Caldalkalibacillus thermarum: one gene and its partner. The protein of the gene in region 2 interacts with the protein of the main gene of each other region in a pairwise test. Links are inferred from orthologs where the notes say so. Each region holds a gene or a part of one and is shown on either strand. Other genes may lie near its edges.

The links.
Region 1: the proteins of clpC (region 2) and IEW48_RS01145 interact in binary tests that used the Escherichia coli proteins (3 or more experiments, as listed by UniProt). The link is inferred for Caldalkalibacillus thermarum from one-to-one orthologs.

The regions. Positions count from the first base shown.
Region 1 is NZ_BMKZ01000002.1:471-10,268, reverse strand. What follows is about bases 939-3,740. They hold IEW48_RS01145 (sulfurtransferase TusA family protein), read right to left. Parts: upstream 2,553-3,740; coding sequence 2,325-2,552; downstream 939-2,324. Other genes in these bases: IEW48_RS01135 (DsrE/DsrF/DrsH-like family protein), read right to left, coding at 3,226-3,705; IEW48_RS01140 (sulfurtransferase TusA family protein), read right to left, coding at 2,605-3,174; IEW48_RS01150 (SulP family inorganic anion transporter), read right to left, coding at 939-2,211. In the rest of the region: IEW48_RS01160 (hypothetical protein), read right to left, coding at 1-171; IEW48_RS01155 (metal-sensitive transcriptional regulator), read right to left, coding at 213-473; more of IEW48_RS01150, read right to left, coding at 535-938; IEW48_RS01130 (MBL fold metallo-hydrolase), read right to left, coding at 3,745-4,881; IEW48_RS16945 (carbonic anhydrase), read right to left, coding at 5,224-5,418; IS21-like element helper ATPase IstB, read right to left, coding at 7,436-8,191; istA (IS21 family transposase), read right to left, coding at 8,247-9,770. UniProt on the Escherichia coli protein: Involved in thiosulfate metabolism.
Region 2 is NZ_BMKZ01000012.1:56,477-67,109, forward strand. Bases 5,317-8,409 are described here. They hold clpC (ATP-dependent protease ATP-binding subunit ClpC), read right to left. Parts: upstream 8,035-8,409; coding sequence 5,599-8,034; downstream 5,317-5,598. Other genes in these bases: radA (DNA repair protein RadA), read right to left, coding at 5,317-5,400; mcsB (protein-arginine kinase McsB), read right to left, coding at 8,084-8,409. Also shown: ispF (2-C-methyl-D-erythritol 2,4-cyclodiphosphate synthase), read right to left, coding at 1-12; ispD (2-C-methyl-D-erythritol 4-phosphate cytidylyltransferase), read right to left, coding at 9-701; IEW48_RS06700 (PIN/TRAM domain-containing protein), read right to left, coding at 816-1,916; pssA (CDP-diacylglycerol--serine O-phosphatidyltransferase), read right to left, coding at 2,202-2,927; DNA integrity scanning diadenylate cyclase DisA, read right to left, coding at 2,948-4,021; more of radA, read right to left, coding at 4,018-5,316; more of mcsB, read right to left, coding at 8,410-9,148; protein-arginine kinase activator protein McsA, read right to left, coding at 9,162-9,680; IEW48_RS06735 (CtsR family transcriptional regulator), read right to left, coding at 9,728-10,189; IEW48_RS06740 (zinc ribbon domain-containing protein), read left to right, coding at 10,594-10,633. UniProt on the Escherichia coli protein: Part of a stress-induced multi-chaperone system, it is involved in the recovery of the cell from heat-induced damage, in cooperation with DnaK, DnaJ and GrpE. Acts before DnaK, in the processing of protein aggregates.

The DNA of each region.
Region 1 (9,798 bases), on a different replicon or contig from region 2:
TAAAGCATAGAAAAACGCACTGAGCAAGATATCAGCACTCAACCTCTTCTCCCTGTCTGCAACCGCTGTGTGCCATTTGAGATAATAGAGCAGGACAGCAAAAATAGCTAAACCATAACTCACAAAGTTGACGGGTATTACCAGCGGACCGATAATCACACTCTCATTCATTATCAAAATCTCACCTTCTGTATCTCAAATTGCCCCAGTTCTTAACGGCTCTTCACCAGCAGTTGAATCGCTTCTTGAATCACCTTGTCTGCGCTTTCGCCCTTTTCCATCTGCTGCAACATGCACTGTTCCATATTCTTCCCGATGATATAGGCCGTTGCTTTATCCAGGGCTGCACGAATGGCAGTCAGCTGGTAAATCACTTCTTTGCAATCCTTCTCTTCTTCCATCATTCTCAACACGCCGCGCACTTGTCCTTCCACCCGTTTGAGACGGTTTTTCATATCATTAGTATACTTCATGATTTCACCTCCCGCCCATCACAAAGATATCACATTGATGCGGTCCGGAGCCGCCGCCTGTCTAAGGGGCATATTGCAAACCCAAATCTTCCACTGCCTCAGCCACAGACATGTAATAAAGATGTTTGCCCACTTTATTGTTCCAGTTGGCTCGGTGCACCACATCTAAAACCGACCCCTTCATGTTTGCAAAGGCAAAGCGAATGCCCCGCTGTTTCAAATTGTCCATCACAGCTTCCAGCGCATCGACCGCGACAGCATCCATATCATTGACGCCGGACATGTCCATCACGATCCATTGGAGTTCAGGCCGCTCTTGACTATAGTGCTCTAATTTATTTTCTAAAAAGGCCATATTGGCAAAATAAAGGGAAGCATCCACTCGAAGTAACAGAGCATTTTTAAACGTTTTGGCCTCTGGATAGCGCCGGATGTTGCGAAAGACCCTGTCCTGCTCCAAGTAGCCCAGTTCAGCCACGTGAGGATAGGCACTTCGCCAGATAAAGAGCAGAAGTGAGACAGCTACACCAATCATAATACCTGGCTCGATCCCTATCAACAGCGTGCTGAAAAAAGTGATCAGCAATATCCAGCCATCACTTTGTTTAATCTTAAAAAGGTGCAACGCTTCCCGCACGTCAATCAAATCATAGACCGCCACCATGATAATGGCAGCCAACACCGCGTGAGGCAAGTAATAAAATAGAGGTGTCAGAAAGAGCAACGTCATGATGACCAGCACAGCGGTGACGATGGAAGCCAGTACGGTTTTGGCTCCGGACTGGTAATTGACTGCCGTCCGAGAAAAACCACCTGTTACTGGCATGGAAGAGAAAAATGAACCGGCAATATTGGCCAGACCCAAGCCCCGCAACTCCTGATCAGGATCCACTTTGTATTTTTCCTTGGCCGCAATCGCTTTAGCTACGGCAATCGATTCCATGAAACCAACCAAAGCGATTGTAAATGCAGTTGGCAGCAACAATTGCACTGCTTCCATACTCAAATCCGGCACAGAAAATCCTGGAATACCACGGGGAACATCTCCAACGATGCTGACCCCGTGTTGATCCAAATTGAAAAAGCGAATCAGCACCACAGCCAACAGGACGACCACAATGGGTGCGGGCAGACGGGGAGTGACCCGCTTCAGCACCACCAATAGAGCGATACTGCCCAAACCAAGGGCCAGGGTGATGGGATCAATCTCCCTCCAACGCCCGATCGCTTCCAGGATCAATTGATGGGTATACTCATGTGTAGCCAATGGAACCCCCAACAGATGTTTCAGCTGACTTAAACCGATAACGATGGCGGCCGCTGACGTGAAGCCACTGATCACAGCATGGGACAAAAAGTTGACCAAAAACCCCAGGCGCATCACCCCCATCACCAACTGGATCAGCCCAACCAACAGTGACAACAACAGGACATAAGCCACAAATTGAGGGCTTCCCGGTTCTGCCAGCGCCGATACACCGCTGAAAACCAAGAGAGAAACCATGGCGACTGGTCCGACAGCCAAATGGCGTGAAGAAGCAAAGAGTGCATAGACCAGCAAAGGGATGGTGACTGAATAAAGCCCGATGACCGGATCAACACCAGCCAACATGGCGTAGGCCAATCCCTGGGGAATGAGCATGACGGCCACAGTCAGTCCGCTGGTCAAATCACCACTCAAATGTTCCCGCTGATAAGGGATGAGCTGACTCAAACCTGGCATCCACTGTTTACTCATGCACACGTCCGCCTTTCATTTAAAGATCGCTAAACAATGAGATCGCTCATCTGCAGAGAAAGGCTGACCCCCTTGTGGTTAGGCCGGGGTCAGCCGCTGAGTGTAGAAGGAAGTTATCCTTTTTTTATCCAGAACTTGTAACAACCGTTCTCTTCTTTTTGCTCAATAAGCTCATGCCCTGATGCTTTAGCCCAGGATGGAATATCTTTAACCGCTCCTTTATCGCTGGCATGAACTTCCAGTATTTGACCGGTTGACAGGGTATCAATCGCCTTTTTGGCTCTGACCACAGGCATTGGGCAGGACAGCCCGGTAGCATCCAGAACTTTGTCACTACGCAACAGATCTTCTCCTCCTTCTCAGTCATGGTAACATCTCAATCAGAATAGATGGCTAAATTTCCTTTTCCGTGGGTCCGTTCCATTCAGACATGCCCGGAACCACATTAAACACCTTTTTAAAGCCTTTGTCAGCCAGTATTTTGGCAGCCATATCGCTACGGTTGCCGGTCCGGCAGACAACATAAATGGTCTCTTCCGGATTGAGTTCCTGCAGGCGGTCTTCCAGTTCACCCAGGGGAATGGATCGCGCCCCAGGAATGTGACCAAAGGCATATTCGGCCGGCTCGCGCACATCAAGAATAGTTACATCTTCCTGATTCAGCATCTGGGCCAGTTCTTCGTTTGGGATGACATGTGGGAATTTCGTCTCCGGCTTCACTTCACCAGGATCGGCTTTGCGCACATAATGGATAAGCACATCCCCTTCTTCTTTGGTCCCCAAATAGTGGTGTCCCGTGCTTTTGGCCCATCCTTGAAGGTCAGCCAGTGAACCGCGGTCGGTGGCTTGAATTTCTAGCACCTGGCCCGGTTGCAGCTCTTCTATTGCTTTTTTCGTTCTGACGATAGGCATGGGACATGACAATCCCTGGCAATCCAGCACTTTATCCGCTTTGATCGACATGGTGCATTCCTCCTGTCAGTTGATATTATTGTAAAACGAGTCTTAATAAAGCTAAATAAACAGGTTGATATTGGATTCGTTTGCTTCAGACAAATAGTGTGCCACGCCGGCAAATTCAAGGCCATCGATCAGTTCCTCTTTGTGGAGCCCGAGAGCGTCCATGGACATGGTGCAGGCCACCAATTTAATGTCCAGTTCCCGGGCCAACTCGATCAGCTCTTTCAAAGAGGTGATGTTTTTTTCTTTCATCACTTTTTTCATCAGTTTCGCACCCATACCGCCCAAATTCATTTTGGATAAACCTAATTTTTCCGGACCACGGGGCATCATTTTGCCGAACATTTTATCTAGAAAAGGTTTGTCAATATGAACGTATTGCTCCTTACGCAAAATGTTCAAACCCCAGAAGGTGAAAAACATGGTCACTTCCTTTCCCATTGCTGCCGCACCTGTACCGATGATAAAGCTGGCCATCGCCTTGTCCAAATCACCGCTGAAAACGATGATTGTCGTCTTCTTGAATTCTGCCATTACATGCACTCCTCTCTATTCCGCTTAACCAAGGACTTATTAACGGTCATGTACCGCACAGCGGTTGGGACCGATCTCCATTTCAGTCTGCTGTTCAGGACCGGGAGTCAGCTTGCCCATGTTGGTCTGTCTGATTTCCTGGTAACTGTTGGGCTGAGGGGGCAGCTGTTCCGTGACCGTCTTTCTGAACTCAGCTTCGTCTTCAATGTTTAAGCCTTGGTTAGAGGCATACAAGTCACCCAGGCGAGCCGAAATACTGCCATCTTCATTCATTTCCGTGATTTTACCAAAGTGCGCCGGCAAAACGATTAAATCTGGATCTAAGGACCGATATAAATGATAAAGCGTGTGCCGCAAATCACCGACCCAATCTTCGGCCTTGCCGGCCAGATCCGGTCGGCCGATCGAGTCGACAAATAAGATGTCACCGGTCAACAAGTACTGATTGTCTACGATCAAAGAGGTGCTGCCAATCGTATGGCCTGGAGAGTGCAGGGCATGGATGGTTACCTTCGTCTGGCCAATGGTGATCTCTTGTCCGTCTTGCAAAGGTTGGTAGCTAAAAGTGACTTCACCAGCGTCTTTGGGTGGCAACCAGTAAGTGGCCCCCACTTTCTGGGCCAGATGGCGTCCGCCCGAAATATGATCGGCATGCAAATGCGTATCAATAAGGTGAGTGATGGACACTTTCTTCTGCTCGGCAAACTGCTCATAGGTGTCGATCATACGCAACGGATCGACCACTGCGGCTTCTCCGTCAGAGACAATCATGTACGACAAACATCCTTTGCCGAGGCGGACAAATTGGTACAATTCACCCCCGTGAGCCAGATCACCAATTTTGACCGGCTCCAGATGTTCACTCCATGCTTTCATGCCGCCTTGAAGATAATAAACATCGCGTCCGGTTGCTTCCACAATCTGTTGGGCCACAAATTTAGAAGAACCTTCTTTGGCGCAGACCACTAAAATCTCTTTTTGCTCCGGCAACTTCTCCAAGACACGCTCAACATCATCAATCAATTCAAAATAAGGGATATTTAACGTTTCGACAGCGTGACCTTCAATTTTCCAATCGTTAAAATCGGATTCGTTGCGGACATCAAGGATAAACAGTGGTTCTCTGTCCATCACTTTACGGGCCAATTGATCCGCCGCCATCACCTGTATACTCATCGTCAACAACTCCTTCTTAATTTTTGTTACGATTATACCCCCTTGGGTAATTTTATAATATACCAATAGGGGTATATGTGTCAATGGATTTTGTTAAAAAAATAGTTGATTAGTCATCTCTTTAGCTGCCTTTATCTCATCATGCCCAGATACAGCACTTAAACATTCTAATTCACCTGTTTCAAGATGAAACAAGCACGGAATGATTTCGACTCCTTTGCCGCACTGTTGAAAGACAGGATGACGTTTAAGTTCTTCCACTTGTTGGAACACATTAATCTTGGCCAGTTCATCAATGCTATATTCACCATCTTTCGGTAGTCCTGCACGAATGTGGTTTAACTATTTTTGCCATTGTGGCTCATCGTTATTTTGCCAAGCAGCGGTTAACCCACCGCAGCCAGTGTGACCTTGAATCACGATTTTCTTCACTTTCAAATGTTTAAGTGCATAGTAGAGGCTCGCAGAAAAACTTTCATCCTCTGGATGCACCTGATTCGCAATATTGCGGTGAACAAACAGATGCCCGAGAGGCATTTGGGTAATCACCAACGGACTAACGCGGGAGGCACTGCAGGATAAGTCAAAAAACTCCTTCAGTTCACCATTTCTTCAAACATTAATTTGGATACCTTCGTCTGGCCAATGGTGATCTCTTGTCCGTCTTGCAAAGATTGGTAACTAAAAAGTAAAAAAGTACCCCTGTCTCAACTAAAGGGTACTCTTATATATAACCATCAGATTGATATCCAAATTGCTCCATGAAAAGCAAATAAAAAGGAAGGGTTTCCCGATTAAATTGCACAATCATGGCTACTCCCGAAATGAGAACGATGAGCGCAGAAGGTAAGAGGATAGTATTTACCCAACGTTTAAGCCGCGTCAAAAGATAGTGTAATAATTCTTCGCCTTTTTCAGTTTGCTTTAACGACCGCAGTATATAGACCAACATGAGAGCCGAACCAAGTCAAACAACGATACCTATGATGTGCAGAAAGTAAAATAACATCAAAATTAATATTCAGACTGAAGACAAACCTCTTTTGAACCGAAGGTTCAGAAGGGGGTTTGTTGTAAATGAAGGCAAAAAAATAAGAGAACCGCTGGTTCTCCACTTCCACGTGGCCAGCTTTTTCATATTCATGGCAGCAAAAACAAGCATCGCCTGCATCGTGTTTTTCTTCTTACCCCTAAGGGTAGTCCAACGCATGCCATGCTTCTCCTTTAAATCAGCAAATACGCGTTCAATTGTTTCTTTGCACATTGCATATATTTTCTTGTTTTCATTGGTAAGCCTCAAATGCTCTACCTCGTCCAGATAATCCTGCCAAATATGCCGATGAATAATTTTTGTATGATCTCGACTTTGGGTACATTGTGAGAGCATCGGGCAATTCTTGCAAAACTCTGGATCAGATTTATATTGGCGATATCCTTCACGGGTGGTTGTACAATACTCAAGGGTTTGCCCTGCCGGGCAAATATAACAGTCATAATACTCATCATAAACATATTCATGTTTTCGAAAGAATCCTTTTTTCGTTTGGGGGCGTGTATAGGGCATAACAGGACGGATATGATCATCAATGAGCATCTTACTAATGTGTGGCGTTTTATAACCCGCATCAAGAGCAACAGTTGAAGGCTTTCCTATCTGAGTTTTAATTTTTTCAAAAAGGTCCGCAAAGACCTGGCTATCGTGGATGTTACTAGGCTCTACAACGGCTCTCAAAACAAATCCATTCTTGTCACAAGCCGTGTGATAAGAATAAGCAAACAACCTTTCCTTTCATTCTTAACAAAATAACCACTCTCAGGATCCGTTGTACTTTCCTTAACTTCTTTTGTTTCAGTTGTTGTCTTGGGAGCCAAAGGCTTTTTTCCACGATTCACCCGATCTTCGTTAATTTCTTTCATGAGTTGCTCTTGATAGCGCCGGGTTTCAGTTCTGACTTTCTTCTTGATAAATTTCTTTTTATTGGCATGAGCTTTAACGTGGGTAGAGTCGATAAAGACGACCTCCGGATCAACAAAGCCATGCTCTACAGCTTCTTTCAGAATACGATAGAATATGGTTTCAAACAGGTCAGTGTCTTGAAAACGACGAACATAATTTTTGCCAAAGGTTGAGAAGTGCGGAATTTTTTCCGTTAAATCGTAACCTAAGAACCATCGATAGGCCACATTCGTTTCAATCTCCTTGATCGTTTGGCGCATAGACTTAATACCAAACAAATATTGGATTAAAGCAATTTTAATAAGCACCACAGGGTCTATACTTGGGCGTCCATTGTCTGGTGAATAATAATCAGCAACCAAATCGTAAATAAAGTCAAAATTGATGGCTTGGTCGATTTTTCGAACTAAATGATCCTTCGGGACCAAATCATCAATAGAAACCACTTCAAGCTGATACCGAGCGTCTTTATTTCGTTTCGATAACATGCCGTAAGCCCCTCAAAACATAATCCTACTTTATATATTCAACAAAAAAGCTTGTAGACTGTGAGCGTCAAGTACAATTGAACAATTTTCGCTAAATAATTTTGAGCACCTAGTCATTTCCAAATATGGTTTTCCTGTATTTCAAACGATAACTGTCACCGGTGAGATGAATCACCTCGCTTTTATGGAGTAGCCGGTCCAGAATGGCTGTGGTAATGGCCGGATCACCTAATAACTCTCCCCAATCTTCCGGTCCTTTGTTAGAGGTAATGATCACAGATGATTGGGCATAGAGTTTGTTGATGAGTTGAAAGAAAAGATTGGCTTCATGCCGGTTGATGGCTATGAACATCAAATCATCAATGATGACAAGATCTGACTGAGTGATTCTTTTCAATTTGGTTTGGGCGCTTCTTGTTACTTCTTGGGTACGCAGCAACTGGATTAAATGATCCATGGTCACAAAGCTGACTTTGTATCCTTGCTGAATCGCTTCTACTCCTATGCCAATGGCCAGGTGAGTTTTACCCACCCCCGGCGGGCCCAATAAGATGAGGTTATAAACCTGTTCAATCCATAAGAGTTCACGCAACTGTTGAAATTGCTGCCGGCTTAGGGCAGGCTGGGCGCTAATGTCGAACTCATCAAGGGATTGGTGGACAGGAAAGCCGGCCCACTTGAGCCGTTTGGCCAATTGTTTTTCTTCCCGCTTGCGTATTTCGTATCCCAACAGTTTCGTCAGAAACTGTTGATAACTGAATCCATTTGTTTCGGCTTCCATCAGTTGTTCCTCAATCACTTCGGCGATGGAGGCCAATTTGAGTGTTTTCAAGCTGTGTTTCAATTGCACTAAGCTTTCTGACATAGCCTCTCTCCCTCCAGGATACGAATGTAAACTTGAGGATCTCGAATGTCTGCTTTCACTTGCGAGTGTGATTGATGTCCGAGCATGGTGGGTTTGATCTCAGGTTGATGTTCATGATGGTGTGCTTGTTGTCTCTGTGCTTGTTGCATAAAATGTTGCACTGCATCGCTAGAGGCTCTACACTGTACAGTTGGTATGTCAGACAGTAGGCTAAAGCTTGTCCAATCACTCCAGAATGAGGGTTGGCTTTGTTCATGACTTCCTGTATCTTTTGCAATTGATCTCTCATATAACGCTGCTTCCGCTGATAGATTTCTTTCAAAAAGAGGGTGGCTTGATCCGGTTCTGGAAAACGCCCGGCCACTTGTTGCATTAATGCTTGAATTCCTTTGCTGCGGTCCCTTTTATGATTCGTATTTTGAATCAACTTGCCTTTTTCGTGGCAAATCGCGTGTTGGGCAAGTACTTCGCCTGTTTCCCAGTCGTAGATGGTCAGGGTATCGTTTTGAATCTTTAGTCCAACTCTTTTACCCTTGTCATCATAGGTCCCTAGAGGGACCGAGTAGCGGTTCCCGGCATAAAGAATGGTATTGTCTTTTCGGACAACTCTTGTTATACTGGCCTTAGCTTGATTGATATAGTATTTTTCTTGGACCGGGCGAAGGTAAAGACGTTCCTGTTGGAACACTTCGGCCGGTATTTTTTTGGTTGTCTGATGCACTTTGCCATTGCCTGTTCGCTCAAGCCAGGCCAGACAGTCTTCACTCCATTGGGCCAGATTGTAGTAGGTCCGGTGACGGGTAAAGTTCTTTTTCACATAGCCAACAACGTTTTCCACTTTTCCTTTGCTTTCCGGGTCTCCTTTGCGGCACATGCGAACCTTAAATGCCCTGTGCTTCAGATAATTGGCAAATTCTTTTGTGTAAATAAGATCTCCACCATTTTCACTCACTAAGATGAGATGGTCTTGATCATAAACAATTTCTTGAGGAAGACCGCCGTAAAAGGCGAAAGCTTGTTCATGAGCCTGAATGACATCTGCTGTTGTAAAGGGACGGTCCAGCCAATACACAAATTTGTAACGGGAATGGGATAATACACAAGCCATAAACCACAGTTTCTGAGGTTGATGAAACGTATTTCTGAAGGTGACCTGACCAAAGTCAACTTGCATTTGTTGTCCCATAGGCGGGTCGAGGGCCGCTTCATATTGCCGAGTCGTCTTTATTTTTGGAATGCTATACTCCTTTCTCAGTTGACTAACATAGCACCTGACGGTACTTTCACCGACCGTAAGGTCAGGATATCTCTCCTTAATCCAATCATGGATCTGTGCACTTGAAATATCGGGATACTGTTTCAACCAGGTGATGAGCTTCTCTTTGATACAGTCTAATTTCTTTTGTCTCACTTCCATGTGCTCCAACATATCTTCAAATTCTTCAGGTGTCATATTGATATATTTGTAAACTGTATTGCGGCTAATCCCCAATCGTCTGGCAATTTGCGATTTGTTAAGTCCCAGTTTCTTTAGCTGTTGAATCTCTAGGTACATGTTCCACCTTTCCATTTTATTCATATTTTCCTCTCCCAACTGTTTTGATGTT
Region 2 (10,633 bases):
GCGGATCCTCATGCTTCTTCACTCCTCTTTAGTATGGATCGGGCCAGATCAATATCTTCAGGCGTTGTTAATTTTATATTATACTCGCTTCCCGGCACAATATAGACAGCATGGCCCATGGCCTCCACCAAGGCCGCATCATCTGTGGCCTCCCGCTGTTGGCGTCTGGCCTCTTCATGGGCTTTGACAATCAGAGCATACTTAAACCCTTGCGGTGTTTGGGCCGCCCACAGCTTGGAACGGTCCAGGGTTGAGGCAATGTGGCCATTGTCAACCACCTTGATTGTATCTTTAACGGGCACGGCCAAAATGGCTGCCCCGTAACGCTGGACCGCATCTACAACCTGTTGAACATAGCCTTCGGCCAGAAACGGACGGGCCCCGTCATGAATCAAGACTACATCCGGTGGTTCTTGGCCCAGGGCTTTGAGGCCATAAAACACGCTTTCCTGCCGTTCCCTGCCGCCGGCAACAACGTGCCTCACTTTGCTCAAGCGGTGCTGTTTGATCAGTTCCTTGACCAAACCCAACTCTTCTTCACCGGCAACAACCGTGATGTCTGTGACGCAACTAAAGCGTTGCCATCTGCTTAATGTATGTACCAATAAGGGCTTCCCTTCCAGGTCCAAAAAAGCTTTGTTTTTGCCCAGACCCATGCGTTTTCCCTTTCCGGCAGCCACAATGACAGCACTGACCTTCATCCCTTGCTCCTTCCTAGGCTTCACCATGTTTATGACTATATTGTAGCAAAAGAGATTCCCAACCAACAGCGAAAAATGGCTGTTGCCCGGGCAACAGCCATCATTTCCACCATGTTATAAGGCCTTTTCATATAATTTTGGCTTGGCAAAGATCATCCGCCCTGCTGATGTTTGCAGCACACTGGTGACCATCACGTCAATCTTGCTGCCGATATGTTCACGGCCACCTTCCACCACGATCATTGTGCCGTCGTCCAGATAAGCCACGCCCTGCCCCTGCTCTTTTCCGTCTTTGATCACCTGTACCGTCAGTTCTTCACCGGGAAGCACAACCGGCTTGACGGCATTGGCCAAATCGTTAATGTTCAGCACCGGAACGCCTTGCAATTCACACACCTTGTTCAAGTTAAAATCATTGGTCACCACTTTGCCATTCAACACTTTGGCCAGGCGGATCAATTTGCTGTCCACTTCATGTATATCCTCAAAGTCGCCTTCATAAATGTGAACTTTGACCGTCTTTTCCTTTTGGATGCGATTCAACACATCCAATCCTCTGCGCCCTCTGTTCCGCTTCAAGTCATCAGAAGAATCAGCTATATGCTGCAATTCCTCCAAGACAAACCCGGGGATGACAATGGTTCCTTCTATAAATCCTGTTTGGCAAATGTCAGCGATACGTCCATCGATAATCACGCTGGTGTCCAGTATTTTGTGTTCTCCTGCCACAGGGCTGCCTGCCTTCTTCTCTTTGCCTAAGCGCCCCAGCGTAAACAGGCCAATCATTTCATCCCGCTTTTTAAACCCTATTTGAAAGCCAATATAGCCGAAACAGATGGCAAACAAAGCCGGCAACACTTGGCTTGCTACCGGAATATTATTAAAGGGAAAACTCAACAGAAACGCAATCAAGAGTCCAACAATCAGGCCCATGACTCCAAAAAACAAATCAGCCACAGGCGTCTTTAACAGACGCTCTTCGGCCCAGCGCATCACATTAACCAAATATTCGGCCAACCAGACTGATAATAAACCAAATAAAACCGCACCTAAAAGCGCATAAATAATTGCATTGACCACATTTTGCTCCAGCAATGAATCAGATAAGCCCAGATTTAAAAGTGCTTCTAACATCGCCATCACTTGTGGCCCAAAGTAATAGCCCAAAATAGCACCGGCAAAGGCAAGAAAAACTTGGATCATTCGTTTCAACATCAGTGTCACCTCCTTCTATCCATTATTAACAAAATCACCAATTTGAAACCTCGTTTTAAAAATATTATTCGTTTCGTTTGAAAAAATGCGCCCATAGGGACGCATGAGTCTTTCATTGGCCTTTTGCCGTTGATGAGACCCCAGAAGATGACATGAAAGTGATGACAGATTCCAAATTTAGGATATCACATGGCATATAAATTGTCAAATAAAATAAAGATGTTATCATAAATAATTCCCTGTCGTCAACCTCTCCTAGGCAAAAAGTCTTAACCTTTTTGACGCTCAGCGGCGTCCCAACCGCTTGCCCCGCCTCTTGTGTGCTTTCTGGCGCCAACTTTTTTCCAAGCTTTTTTTAATTCCGTAAGCCGCATATAACACCAAGGGAATAAAGACAATTTTGGGAAATTCGGATGGGAAACGATAGGCCAAGAGAGCCACAGCCCCGATGATGATAGGTGTAATCCAGAAGGCGGCCCTGGGCACACCCACTTTTTTAAAATTGGGGTATTTGATTCGACTGACCATAAGGAACGATAAAATGATCATGCCGATGGGTAAAAACAAAGGCGGAAAAACGGAATGATACAGAGCAAAGGTGGCCAAGACACCCCCCGCGGCAGTAATGGGCAAGCCGATAAAAAAACCAGGAATGCCAGGCTGGACACTGAACCGGGCCAGCCTTAACGCACCGCAAATGGGAAATAAAGCCGTAACCACAATACCCCATGGGCCCAGTTCATGCAAAACCACCAGGTACATGATCACACTGGGGGCTACACCAAAAGTGACAATATCAGATAATGAGTCCAGTTGTTTGCCAAACTCACTGGCCGCATTCAACATGCGCGCCACGCGGCCGTCCAATCCGTCCAAAATCATACCAACGATTACTAAAATAGCAGCATAGTCAATATAACGGGGTTCACCCTGGATCGCCAGGAGAATCGCCAAAATCCCTAAAAATAAATTGCCCAATGTAAACAGGCTAGGAATACTTCTGGTTAGCATGATTTGTCCCACCTTGTAGGTTAGATATGACGATCAATAAACACTTGTTCCTGGATGCGCATGAGACCGTCTTTAATTGTTCTGGCCCGGACTTCGCCTACCCCATCCACTTCATCCAGCTCTTCAATAGAGGCCATCATCACCTGGGAGAGCGCTTCAAACTTATCCACCAAATTTTGAACAATCGCACTGGGAAGACGGGGGATTTTATGCAAAATACGGTAGCCCCGTGGTGAGACCGGTTCCTCTTGCACATTGACATGGGGAGAATAACCCAGCAAACGGACAATGGCATTGTTTTCTAACAGCTCATCTGAGGACAATTTTTTCAACTCATTTAAAATGCGGGCAGGATCTTCATCCTGATTGCGGCAGTAATCTTTTAACAATAAATATACCTCTTCTTCAACGTTGGACACCAATTCTTCAAGCTGCATGCTGATGAGACGGCCTTCAGTCCCTAATTCGTGGATATAACGGTTAATTTCCGCTTTAATACGCAACACCATCTCAATGCGGTGGATGACCATGGCCACTTCATGCAAGGTGACCAGCTCTTCAAATTCAAGGGCGCTTAGATTGGTCAAGGCCTGATCAAGCACGGCCTTGTACTTTTCCAACGTTTGAATGGCTTGATTAGCCTTCGTTAAAATCACACCAATGTCTCTGAGAGCATAGCGGAAATTACCTTGATACAGCGTAATCACATTGCGCCGCTGGGAAATGGAAATCACCAAATGGCCTGTTTGTTTAGCGACCCGTTCCGCCGTGCGATGACGAATTCCAGTCTCGCGGGACGGAATGGACGAATCAGGGACAAGCTGGGTGTTGGCAAATAAAATGCGCTTGACATCATTGCTCAAAATAATAGCGCCGTCCATTTTGGCCAGTTCATACAAGTTGGCCGGCGTAAATTCACAATTGATGGAAAAGCCGCCATCCACGATGTTCATCATTTCTTTGCTGTACCCGATCACAATGAGGGCGCCTGTTTTGGCTCGCAAAACATTCTCCAGTCCTTCCCGGAGCGGGGTTCCGGGAGCCACCAGTTTTAAAACGGCAGCCGTTTGATCTTGTTTTTCTTTTTCTGTCATCTTGTCTCCCCCTCTAGCACAACCTGAATCGCCTCTTGAACCGATTGTACCCCAATGACTTCAATGCCCTCTGGCAGTTCCCAGCCTAAGGTATTTTTATAGGGAATAATGGCCCGTTTAAACCCTAATTTGCGGGCCTCTGTCAAGCGTTGCTCAATACGGGACACACCCCTTACTTCTCCTGTCAAACCCACTTCACCAATAACGACATCATAAGGACTGGTCGGTTTTTCCCGGAAGCTGGAGGCAATGCTAATGGCCATGCCTAAGTCCAGGGCCGGCTCATTTAACTTGACGCCACCGGCCACATTAATATAAGCATCCTGATTTTGCAATAAAAGGCCAACCCGTTTTTCCAACACGGCCATGATGAGGGACACGCGATGATGATCAACACCGGTGGCTGTGCGTCTCGGCGTACCAAAGCTGGTCGGTGTCACCAATGCTTGTAATTCAACAAGCACAGGCCGGGTTCCTTCCATGCTGGCCACCACAATGGAACCTGCTGCACCATGGGCCCGTTCCTCCAGAAAAAGTTCCGACGGATTGACCACTTCCACGAGCCCAGACTCTTGCATATCAAAAATGCCGATTTCATTGGTCGAACCAAAACGGTTTTTGACAGCACGCAAAATGCGGTATGTGTGATGCCGCTCGCCTTCAAAATAGATGACCGCATCCACCATATGTTCCAGTATTTTTGGCCCCGCAATGGCGCCTTCCTTTGTCACATGGCCGACCACAAAGATGGCAATGCCTTTACTTTTGGCCACTCGCATTAACACTGCCGTGCATTCACGCACTTGGGCCACACTGCCTGGAGTGGAACTCACCTCAGGATGATACACCGTTTGGATCGAATCAAGGATGACCACTTTGGGCTCTGCCTGGTCAATCTGCCGTTCGATCTCATCAATGTGGGTTTCCGTCAAGATGAAAAGCTCAGCTGACTCAATGCCGAGCCGGTCCGCACGCATCTTGGTTTGTTTGAGAGATTCTTCTCCTGAAACATATAATACACGATGACCCTGTTCACTTAATATACCTGAAATTTGCAATAATAATGTGGATTTGCCAATGCCGGGATCACCGCCAAACAGCACGAGGGAGCCAGGAACCACGCCGCCCCCCAACACCCGGTCAAATTCACCCACCCCTGTGGGCAAGCGGGGAGCTTCCTCCGCTTTGATCTGGGTAATGGGGACGGGGCTCGCATTTTTGGATATGGAAGCCACACCCTTTCCAGCAGCCCATGGTACAGAATGTATGCGTTCTTCAACCATGCTATTCCAGGTCTGACATCCTGGGCAGCGCCCCATCCATTTAGGAGACTCGTATCCGCACGCCTGGCAAACAAAGGTTAATTTTTTCTTTGACATTCTGTTCCCCCGAATATGTATCATGTCTATATTTCATTTCTTTATGTTAAATGTATCACTTTCACAAACTTAAATAAAGAAAACCTGGCTTTTGCCAAGGCTGTGAGCCGGCAAAAGCCAAAGCTGGGTGGCAAATACCGAATTTGGTGCGGTGCATAAGGAGAGTGTTCACCTCGCCTTACACACCGCGTTCCGGTCTTACTGCACCGATTCTTTTTTCAACACTTTCAACTGCCCATCTTCCACATCAATCACAACAGAATCCCCTTTGCTGATATTTCCTTGCAACAGCTCCTCAGACAGACGGTCTTCCACCATCCGCTGCAGGGCCCGGCGTAAAGGTCTGGCGCCATACTGTGGATCATAGCCTTCCTTGACAATATGCCGCTTAGCTTCTTCAGTCAGCGTGAATTCGATGTCCTGCTCTTTCAGGCGTTTTTGTAACTGTTTGGCCATTAAATCCACAATTTGCATTAAGTGTTCCTCTTCCAGTGAATGGAATACAATCACTTCATCGATCCGGTTGAGGAATTCTGGACGGAACATGCGCTTTAGTTCACCCATCACTTTTTCTTTCATGTTTTGATAATTTTGCTCCCGATTTTCAGCCTGGAAGCCCAGGGTCGTGCCTTTCCTCAACAGTTCGGCCCCAACATTGGAAGTCATGATAATCACTGTATTTTTGAAGTCAACTGTACGCCCTTTGGCATCGGTAAGGCGGCCGTCTTCCAAGACCTGCAGCAAGATATTGAAGACATCGGGGTGTGCTTTTTCGATCTCGTCCAGCAAAATGACCGAATATGGTTTGCGGCGCACTTTTTCCGTCAGTTGTCCGCCTTCTTCATAGCCCACATAACCCGGGGGCGAGCCAATTAAACGGGAAGTCGTGTGTTTCTCCATATATTCGGACATGTCGATGCGGATGACCGCATTTTCATCGCCAAACAAACTTTCAGCCAATGCTTTGGCCAATTCTGTTTTACCTACACCAGTTGGCCCGAGGAAGATAAAGGAGCCAATCGGACGCTTAGGATCTTTCAAGCCGGCCCGGGCACGGCGGATCGCCTTGGAAATCGCTTTAACGGCTTCGTCTTGCCCAATCACCCGCTCATGCAGAATCTCTTCCATATTGAGCAAACGTTCGCTTTCTTCCTGAGCCAGTTTTTTGACAGGGATACCTGTCCAGCTGGACACAATGTCGGCAATGTCTTCTGCTGTCACTTCTGAATCAGTTTGACCTTGTTTCTCTTTCCACTCGTTCTTTGTTTTCTCCAATTCTTCACGCAGCTTTTGCTCTGTATCGCGCAGGGAAGCTGCTTTTTCGAACTCCTGGCTTTGGACAGCAGCATCCTTCTCCTTGCGGACCTCCTCCAGCTTTTGTTCCAGCTCTTTTAAGTTGGGCGGCACTGTGTAGGATTTGAGCCGCACTTTGGAGGCTGCTTCATCAATTAAGTCGATGGCTTTGTCGGGCAGGAAGCGGTCCGTAATATAGCGGTCAGACAGCTTCACCGCCTGTTCAATCGCCTCATCGGTAATTTTGACCCGGTGGTGCGCTTCGTAACGGTCGCGCAAGCCTTTGAGAATCAAAATGGTATCTTCGATAGACGGCGGATCTACCATGATGGGCTGAAAACGGCGCTCAAGGGCTGCATCTTTCTCAATGTATTTGCGATATTCATCTAAAGTGGTGGCTCCTATACACTGCAGTTCTCCGCGGGCCAAAGCCGGTTTCAGGATATTGGAAGCATCAATGGCACCCTCCGCTCCGCCGGCGCCAATCAAGGTGTGCAGCTCGTCAATAAACAGGATAATGTTTCCGGCCTGGCGGATTTCATCCATCACTTTTTTCAGGCGGTCTTCAAATTCCCCGCGATATTTGGTGCCAGCTACCACTGTGCCCATATCCAGGGTCATCACCCGTTTGCCGCGCAAAGTTTCCGGGATTTCATTGTTGACAATGCGCTGGGCCAGTCCTTCGGCAATCGCCGTTTTACCTACACCGGGTTCACCAATCAGCACCGGATTGTTTTTGGTCCGGCGGCTGAGCACCTGGATCACCCGTTCAATTTCCTTGTCCCGTCCAATCACAGGATCCAGCTCATCATTTTTGGCAATGGCCGTCAGATCACGGGCAAGGCTATCCAGCGTAGGCGTACTGGCTCCACCCTGCCCTCCTTGAGGGGTTGCAGCCATGGCTTCATTGGAGCCTAACAATTGCAGCACCTGCTGTCTGGCTTTATTCAGGCTGACCCCCAAATTGTTTAATACTCTGGCGGCCACGCCTTCCCCTTCACGGATCAGCCCCAAGAGCACATGTTCCGTTCCCACATAAGTATGACCTAGTTTTCGGGCTTCATCCATCGACAGTTCAATCACCTTTTTGGCCCGGGGGGTATAATGGATGTTGCCCGTTGTCTGCGTTCCCCTGCCGATCAGCGTCTCCACTTCTTTGCGGATTTTTTCCATATCCAGATTTAACGCTTGCAATGCTTTGGCAGCAATCCCTTCCCCTTCGCGAACCAAGCCAAGCAAGATATGCTCGGTGCCGATGTTGTTATGACCCAAACGCATCGCTTCCTCTTGAGCTAAAGCCAATACTTTTTGGGCTCGTTCTGTAAAGCGACCAAACATCATCAGCAAACACCTCCATTGGGGTTTATTTTTATTGGGTATGTTATCTTTGTTATGTTGTTAATAAGCGCTCACGAATTAATTTTGCCCTTCTCACATCCCGTTCATCAGGGGACAGCATCTGTCCGGCATATTGCTGCAAAAATCCAGGCTGGGTCAATACGATCAGTTCATTCATAATGGTGGATGAAACTCCTTTAATCAAACCTAGATCAATTCCCAGCCGCACATCGGACAAGCGCTGCATGGCCTCTTTGCTCTCTATCACCCTGGCATTGGCCAGAATACCATAGGAACGGAAGATTTTATCCTCCAATTGCACACGGGAAGATTCCAGAAGCTGCTTACGTGCCTGTCTCTCCTGCTCAATCAATTGCATGGCGACATTGCCTAGATCCTCAATAATCTCTGTTTCTGAGCGACCCAAGGTGATCTGGTTGGAAATTTGGAAAATGTTACCCAGTGCATCGCTGCCTTCACCGTAAATCCCCCGTACAACCAGCCCCAGCTGATTGATGGCCGGCAAAATGCGGTTCATTTGCTTGGACATGACCAAAGCGGGCAGATGGACCATTACCGAAGCCCGTAAACCCGTGCCCACATTGGTTGGGCAACTGGTCAGGTAGCCCCGCTTCTCATCAAACGCAAAGTCCACATTCATCTCCAGCCAGTCATCGATGCTGTTGGCCTGGGTCCATGCTGCCTCCAGCTGAAAGCCAGGAAAGAGACACTGGATGCGCAGATGATCCTCTTCATTAAGCATAATGCTGATCGATTCATTTTCACTTAAAATCACAGCTCCCGCCCTTGCTTCCTCAGCCAGAAGGGGACTGATCAGGTGCTTTTCCACCAGCACTTTTTTCTCCAGGGAACTCAAATCTTCCATGCGCAAAAGTTCCAGGTTGCCCAACGCCTGGTTATCTTTGCTTCTTTCTAGTATTTTTTCCATTTTGGAAACCACTTTTTCCAGCTGTTCCCGGGTGGCAATCATAGGAAAAGGGATGTCCGTCAAATTGCGGGCCAGACGGATGCGGCTTGAGATGACAATATCCTGGTCAGGACCGCCCCCTTTCATCCAATCACTCAGAGCTTGATTGATAAAACGTTGCAGTGACATGCCTCGCCCCTCCTCATTCTTGAACCAACTGTTTCTCCAGCTCGCGGATCTCATCGCGCAGCTTAGCGGCCAGTTCAAATTCTTCATTGGCTACCGCTTGCTGCAATTTTTGTTTTTTAAGCTCGATTTCCTTCTTCATTTTCAAGCGCGATCCCGAACGGCGCGGGATTTTACCGTGATGGCTGACATTGCCGCTATGCACCTTTTTGAATAACGGCTCCAGCCGGTCCCCAAAGACACGGTAACAGTGAGCGCAACCAAAACGCCCGCTTTTGGAAAACTGGGCATAGGTTAGCCCGCACCGGTCACAGCGCAAGGGATGGGCATAGGTCGTTCCAGTCCCGCTGGGCTGATCAAAGGAAAGAAATCCGGATAACAAATTATGAATTGAAAAACTGTTGTTGAAACCGGGAAGCATTTCTCCCTTATCCTTGGCACATACATCGCACAAATGAATCTCCGTCTTCTGTCCGTTAACGATCTTGGTGAAATGTAAAGTGGCCGGACGTTCACCACACTCTTGGCAGTGCATGACACCCACTCCTTTGTTATCATGGGAAATTTAACCTGTTCAACACCTCATTGGTACAGCAACGACACGAGCATCGCTTTCAGGAGCTTGGCCCTCAGCTGATCCCGGACCCGCACGTCAAAGGGGAGAACGTTGCGCTGAACGACCGCTTTCATCAAGCGGGCTTCCCGCTCCGTCACCAGTTCTGTTTCCTGCAACCGGTCAATAATCCCTTCAGCTGCTGTTTGAGAAATATCATCCTCGATCAGACGGAGCAAGGTTTGCAAGTGCCGCTGTTCATCCACAACACGTACCTTGCGGATACGGATAAATCCGCCACCTCCCCGCTTGCTTTCCACCACATATCCTTTTTCAACGGTAAAGCGGGTTTTGATCACATAATTGATTTGGGAGGGGACGCATTGAAACTTGTCGGCCAGTTCACTCCGTTGAATCTCAATATACCCCTTTTTACTATTGTCTAAAATGCTTTTTAAATAATGCTCAATAATGTCAGAGATGTTTTTCATGGTGCCTGGTCAACCTCCAAACCGGATCACCTGAGGTGAATCAACCCTCACCCTCCAGTTGCCATGAAAAGAATGGCCAAAGGTTTTGACTTTGACTATCTTTGACTTTACTTAAATTATACGCAATAATGTGCCATAATGCAAGTCTGTTCGTAAAAAATTTTTCCCGCTCTTAGTGTCGTTCAAACATCGAGATTTATGTGCGGCATATAGTTTGCTGCTCAGTACCCATAGCTTCCTAGTTTGTCATACAATAAGGGCTGCCCCCATTTCACCGGGGTCAGCCTTTTTTCAATGCTTTTTGTTTTAACTTACCTCCGACAGAAGTCTCCCACTTCTAAGCGAAGCGAAAGTGGGAGATGAATGTCGGTTTGATGTAGCCTTAATATGATGAGTGTGGTAAAATAAAATCAAACAAACGTTCGTATTGTGGTCGAGTGAAGG